Paraburkholderia fungorum: one gene and its partner. The protein of the gene in region 1 interacts with the protein of each later gene in a pairwise test. Links are inferred from orthologs where the notes say so. Each region holds a gene or a part of one and is shown on either strand. Other genes may lie near its edges. The genes, in order: clpB and BLS41_RS12065.

Region 1 (3,493 bases):
CGTAGGCGAGGTCGTCCGTGCGACGGAAAGCGACTTCGCGGTGGTCGCGTGTCTGCCCGATCAGCAGGGGGTGCAGCGCTCCTCCTGTGTAATCACGTCGCAGTGCCGGCTACGCGGCGCGCTTCAGGCCGCGAGCAATGCGTTCCTCGCCGAACTCGACCGCTACACGATCGACCAGGTCGCGCAGCCGCAGGCACCGCTGGCCGCGCTGCTCGGCTTGAGCAGCGTCATCCCCATCGTGCCGCTCGCGCCGGTCGCGGGTAGCCCCGCACCGGCTCCCTGATCCGGGGCAGGTGGTTCCTTCGCGTCAAATGTTAAATAGTTGCCTTTGAGCGCAAAAAAGCGCTTGAAACCTGAAGAAAACGCCTCAATTTGGTGGTAATCGAAAATTGGAGGTCTCTTGATGAGAATCGACAAGCTCACCACTAAGTTCCAGGAAGCGCTCTCGGATGCGCAGAGTCTGGCCGTCGGCCATGACAATCAATATATCGAACCGGTTCACGTGTTGTCGGCGCTGGTCGCCCAGCAGGATGGCTCGGCTCGCTCGCTGCTCTCGCGTGCCGGCGTGCACGTGCAGGCGCTGCAAACCGCGCTGAACGACGCGATGACGCGTCTGCCGCAAGTTCAGGGCACGGACGGCAATGTCCAGATCGGCCGCGAATTGACCGGCCTGCTGAACCAGGCGGACAAGGAAGCGCAAAAGCTCAACGACACGTTCATCGCAAGCGAAATGTTCCTGCTCGCGGTCGCGGACGACAAAGGCGAAGCCGGCCGCGTCGCGCGCCAGCACGGCTTGTCGCGGAAGTCGCTCGAAAGCGCGATTGCGGCGGTGCGCGGCGGCTCGCAGGTACATAGCCAGGACGCCGAAAGCCAGCGCGAAGCGCTGAAGAAGTACACGGTGGACCTGACCGAGCGGGCGCGGGCCGGCAAGCTCGACCCGGTGATCGGCCGCGACGACGAAATCCGTCGCTCGATCCAGATCCTGCAACGCCGTACCAAGAACAATCCGGTGCTGATCGGCGAACCGGGCGTGGGTAAGACCGCGATCGTCGAAGGACTGGCGCAACGGATCGTCAACGGTGAAGTGCCAGAAACGCTGAAGGGCAAGCGCGTATTGTCGCTCGACATGGCCGCGCTGCTGGCCGGCGCGAAATATCGCGGCGAGTTCGAAGAACGGCTGAAGGCCGTGCTCAGCGACATCGCCAAGGACGAAGGTCAAACCATCGTCTTCATCGACGAAATTCATACGATGGTCGGTGCAGGCAAGGCCGAAGGCGCGATGGACGCGGGCAACATGCTGAAGCCGGCGCTTTCGCGCGGCGAGCTGCATTGCGTCGGCGCGACCACGCTCGACGAGTACCGCAAGTACATCGAGAAGGATGCGGCGCTCGAACGCCGGTTCCAGAAGGTGCTGGTCGACGAGCCGTCGGTGGAAGCGACCATCGCGATCCTGCGCGGCTTGCAGGAAAAGTACGAACTGCATCACGGCGTGGACATCACGGACCCGGCGATCGTCGCGGCGGCGGAACTGTCGCATCGCTACATCACCGACCGTTTCCTGCCGGACAAGGCAATCGATCTGATCGACGAAGCCGCGTCGAAGATCAAGATGGAAATCGACTCGAAGCCTGAAGAGATGGACCGGCTCGACCGTCGTCTGATCCAGTTGAAGATCGAGCGCGAAGCCGTCAAGAAGGAAAAAGACGAAGCGTCGCAAAAACGTCTGCAACTGATCGAAGAAGAAATCGAGCGTCTGAATCGCGAATATTCGGACCTCGAAGAAATCTGGACCGCGGAAAAGGCGGCAGTGCAGGGCAGCGCGCAACTGAAGGAAGACATCGAGAAAACGCGCGCGGAAATCACGCGTTTGCAGCGTGAGGGCAAACTCGAAAAGGTTGCGGAGTTGCAGTACGGCAAATTGCCGGAACTGGAAGCGCAGTTGAAGGCGGTGACCCAGGCCGAGGCTGTCGAGCAGACCAATCCGCAGCGTCCGCGTCTGTTGCGCACGCGGGTCGGCGCGGAGGAAATCGCGGAAGTCGTGTCGCGTTCCACTGGTATTCCTGTCTCGCGGATGATGCAGGGCGAGCGCGAAAAGCTGTTGCAGATCGAAGAAAAACTGCACAACCGCGTGGTCGGTCAGGACGAGGCGATCAGCGCCGTGGCCGATGCGATCCGCCGCTCGCGTGCGGGTCTGTCGGATCCGAATCGTCCGTATGGTTCGTTCCTGTTCCTCGGGCCAACCGGGGTGGGCAAGACCGAGCTGTGCAAGGCGCTGGCGTCGTTCCTGTTCGATTCGGAGGATCACCTGATCCGCATCGACATGAGCGAGTTCATGGAGAAGCACAGCGTCGCGCGCCTGATCGGTGCGCCGCCGGGATACGTCGGCTATGAAGAGGGCGGTTACCTGACCGAAGCCGTGCGCCGCAAGCCGTATAGCGTGATCCTGCTCGACGAAATCGAGAAGGCGCATCCGGACGTGTTCAACGTGCTGCTGCAGGTGCTCGACGACGGCCGCATGACCGATGGCCAGGGCCGTACGGTGGACTTCAAGAACACGGTCATCGTGATGACGTCGAACCTCGGTTCGCAGGTGATCCAGGCGATGGTCGGCGAGCCGCAGGAAGCGGTCAAGGACGCGGTCTGGGAAGAAGTAAAGCTGCATTTCCGGCCCGAGTTCCTGAACCGGATCGACGACGTTGTGGTGTTCCATGCGCTTGACCGCTCGAACATCCAGTCGATCGCGCGGATCCAGTTGGAGCGTCTGCACGAACGGCTCGCGAAGCTCGACATGCAGCTGCTGGTGTCGGACGAGGCGTTGGAGCACATCGGCAAGGTCGGCTACGATCCGCTGTTCGGCGCGCGGCCATTGAAGCGCGCAATCCAGCAGGAGATCGAGAATCCGGTCGCCAAGCTGATTCTGGCCGGCAAGTTCGGTCCGAAAGATGTGATCCCGGTCGAAGTCGACGAGGGCAAACTGGTGTTCGAACGCGTCGTGCATTAAGCGCGGCCCATGCGTGGAGCGGTGTTTGATCGAGCCGCTCCACGCATGTCAAAAAGCGGCAACGAAGGTAACTTCGTTGCCGCTTTTTTTTCGCCAATGCGCTGTGTGCTCTACCGCTTGTCACATCAGGCGGCAAGCGGAGTAAGACGCCTGCTTATCAGGCGTTGTTTTTATTGCCAAACAGCGCCGACAACCCGCCGAGCGCGCCCAGCACGGTCGTCGCGTTCAGCTTGCCTTCAGCCGGCACTTCGCCTTCGGGCGTCGCCGCGTTGACCACGTGCGGCAGGATTTGCGACAGCAGGCCCGTGACCTGATCCGGCTCTACGCCGGCCTTCGCCGCGAGGTTCGTGACGGTGTCGGAGCCGAGCACGCTGTGCAGCGCATCCGGCGCGATCGGCTGGTTTTCGCCGTTGCTGACCCACGACGACACCACGTCGCCGAGACCTTTTTCCTTGAAACGTTCGATCAGCCCATTCAGGCCGCCCGGCTGGT
Region 2 (3,093 bases), 860 kb from region 1 along the record:
CGTCGCCGACGGTTTGAAGGCGCTCGAACTCGCCGACGCGGCGACCCGTTCGTGGCGCGAAGGCCGCGCGGTCAAACTCGGCGAGGCATTGTGATGACGGCGGCTCCAGCTTCCGGGAAGGTGCGTGTCGGCGTGGTCGGGCTTGGGCGGCTCGGTAAGCGGCACGCGGAAAATCTCGCGTTTCGCGTGCCGGGCGCATCGCTGGTGGCAGCGTGCAGCCCGGTCGAAGAAGAGCGCGCATGGGCGCGTGAAGCGTTGCCCGCGCCGCGGCTTTACGAGAATTACGCGGACCTGCTCGCCGATTCCGAGGTGGACGCCGTGTGGCTCGTCACGCCGTCGTCGCTGCACGCGCAGCAGATTGTCGACGCGTTGCGCGCGGGCAAGCATGTGTTCTGCGAGAAGCCGTTGTCACTCGATCTGGCCGAATGCGAGCGCGTGCTGGCCGAGGCCGAGCGCTATCCGCATCTGCAGGCGACCATCGGCTTCATGCGGCGCTTCGATCCGAGCTACAAGGACGCGTTCGACAAGATCGAGGCGGGCAAAATCGGCCGGCCGTTCCTTGTGCGCTCGCAGACCACCGACAAGAACGACACCGAAGGTTTCTTCGTGCGCTTCGCGGGCACGTCGGGCGGGATTTTTCTCGATTGCACGGTGCACGATATCGACGTCGCGCGCTGGCTGCTCGGCAAGCCGCGCGCCAAACGCGTGTTTGCGGCGGGCGCGATCGCGTTGCACGAGGGCTTGCGCGAATCCGGCGATGTCGACAACGGCGTGGCGATCTGCGAATTCGAAGACGGCAAGCTGGCGATGTTCTACGCGTCCCGCACGCAGGCGCACGGCAACGACACACACAGCGAGGTGATCGGCACAGCGGGGGCGCTGGCAATCGGCCACAATCCGCGAGCGAATCGCGTTGAGATATACGACGCGAACGGTATCCGCAACGAATGTACGCCGAATTTTTTCGACCGGTTCGAAGAGGCGTTTCTGCACGAGGCGCGGGCGTTCGTGGCGGCGGTGCAGGGCGGGCCGGGTGCGGCCGGATCAGGGGCTGGGTCCGGCGTGCAGGCAGGCGCGACGCTCGCCGACGCGCTCGAAGCGACGCGCATCGGCATGGCGTTGCGGCAGTCGCTGCAAACCGGCGAGGCGGTGACGCTGTAGCGGCGCTGACGCAGCATAAACGCCGACATCACAGCGTCACGACGGGCGGCTAAACGGCGGCTGCGGTAGAATTTGGCCTCTATCCGGCGTCGCTGACGACGCCTCGTCCCGAAGGTCATCGTCGATGCAAATTCAGATTCACAAAGAAGTCGATGCGCGCGGGCTGATGTGCCCGCTGCCCATTTTGCGCGCCAAGAAGGCGCTCGCCGACATGGAAAGCGGCCAGATTCTCAAGGTGCTGGCCACCGACCCCGGCTCACAGCGCGATTTCGCGGCGTTTGCGAAGCAAACCGGCAATGAAATCGTCGAAAGCTCGGCGCAAGACAAGGTTTTCACGTTTCTGATGAAGCGGCGCTAGGCGCGTGTGGGGGAGCATTGTCCCGGAGCACGGGCCGAATGTTACGTAACCGGCCGCGCGCCGGGACACTCTCCGGGTTCCGCCCGGTTTAGTGTCGGGTCGGATGTGTAAGCCGCCCGCACGTCGCGCTAAAAGAAAAATCGCTGTGCCCGCAGATGCGGGTCACAGCGATTTTTTATTTCAGCCCCACGTTAATCGAGGGCTGCAACGAGAGGCGCTTCAGCCTTCCAGCACCGGCGAGCGGGTGCGCAGATATTCTTCGAAATCGGCGGCCACTTCGGGGTGACGCAGAGCGAACTCGACCGTCGCCTTCAGATATCCGAGCTTGCTGCCGCAGTCGAAACGCGTGCCGTGGTACTTGTACGCGAGAACCTGTTCGTCGGCGAGCAGCGACTGGATTGCGTCAGTCAGTTGCAATTCGCCGCCTGCGCCCGGCTTGATCGAACGGATGTGGTCGAAAATGCGCGGCTTGAGCACATAGCGGCCTACCACGCCGAGGTTCGACGGCGCCACGTTCGGCTCCGGCTTTTCGACGATGCCCGACATCTTGATGATCGAATCTTCCCACTCCTTGCCGTCGACGATCCCGTACGACTTGGTTTCGGAGTGCGGGATTTCTTCGACGCCGATCACCGAGCTGTGATAGTGGTCGAACACCTCGATCATCTGCGTCATGACGGGCGGTTTGCCGTACAGCAAGTCGTCCGCGAGGATCACGGCGAACGGGTTGTCGCCCACCAGCTTTTCCGCGCACAGCACCGCGTGGCCGAGGCCCAGCGCTTCCGGCTGACGCACGTAGAAGCAGTCGACGTGGCTGGGCTTGATGCTGCGCACCAGCTCCAGCAACTTGTCTTTGCCACGCGCTTCCAGCTCGTGCTCGATCTCATACGATTTGTCGAAGTGGTCTTCGATCGCGCGCTTGCTGCGGCCCGTGACGAAGATCATTTCGGTGATGCCAGCTGCCATGGCCTCTTCCACCGCGTATTGAATCAGCGGCTTGTCGACGATCGGCAGCATCTCTTTCGGGCTTGCCTTCGTGGCAGGGAGGAATCGGGTGCCAAGACCTGCGACCGGAAAAACCGCTTTTGTAACTTTTAGCATGTGATTACCCTGAGTCCTCTGGATTAGCTTTCAGTCCTGCTCGCCCGGTAAAACGGGCGAGCACGTAGCGTTGGTCAGACCGGCAAGCGCGCAAGCTGCGCCTTCAGTTTGCCTACTGTCGCCTCGAATTCGGCCAGCCTTTTCTGTTCCTGCTCAACGACTGCCGGCGGCGCCTTTGCAACGAAACTTTCATTTTGCAATTTGGCATTGCATTTGGTGATCTCATTACTCAACCGCGTAATTTCCTTCGACAACCGCTCGCGCTCGACGGCAACGTCGATTTCCACCTTCAGCACGAGCTTGTCATTCCCAACGATAGCAATTGGCGCGCCATCTGCCTGCGCGTCAAGCGTTGCCTCGTCGGCAATGATCTGCACCTCGGACAAACGGGCCAGCGCCTGAGCGTACGGAGCGAAGGTGCGCAGGCGCTCCGCGTTGCCGGTGGCGAGCAACGGCACCTTGACCGCCGGCGA

The links.
Region 2: the proteins of clpB (region 1) and BLS41_RS12065 interact in binary tests that used the Escherichia coli proteins (3 or more experiments, as listed by UniProt). The link is inferred for Paraburkholderia fungorum from one-to-one orthologs.

The regions. Positions count from the first base shown.
Region 1 is NZ_FNKP01000001.1:1,888,878-1,892,370, forward strand. The notes cover bases 25-3,202. They hold clpB (ATP-dependent chaperone ClpB), read left to right. Parts: upstream 25-403; coding sequence 404-3,001; downstream 3,002-3,202. Other genes in these bases: BLS41_RS08365 (Rrf2 family transcriptional regulator), read left to right, coding at 25-283; BLS41_RS08375 (YidB family protein), read right to left, coding at 3,159-3,202. Also shown: more of BLS41_RS08365, read left to right, coding at 1-24; more of BLS41_RS08375, read right to left, coding at 3,203-3,493. UniProt on the Escherichia coli protein: Part of a stress-induced multi-chaperone system, it is involved in the recovery of the cell from heat-induced damage, in cooperation with DnaK, DnaJ and GrpE. Acts before DnaK, in the processing of protein aggregates.
Region 2 is NZ_FNKP01000001.1:2,751,070-2,754,162, reverse strand. The notes cover bases 128-2,905. They hold BLS41_RS12065 (sulfurtransferase TusA family protein), read left to right. Parts: upstream 128-1,291; coding sequence 1,292-1,519; downstream 1,520-2,905. Other genes in these bases: BLS41_RS12055 (valine--tRNA ligase), read right to left, coding at 2,695-2,905; galU (UTP--glucose-1-phosphate uridylyltransferase GalU), read right to left, coding at 1,739-2,620; BLS41_RS12070 (Gfo/Idh/MocA family oxidoreductase), read left to right, coding at 128-1,161. Also shown: iolG (inositol 2-dehydrogenase), read left to right, coding at 1-94; more of BLS41_RS12070, read left to right, coding at 94-127; more of BLS41_RS12055, read right to left, coding at 2,906-3,093. UniProt on the Escherichia coli protein: Involved in thiosulfate metabolism.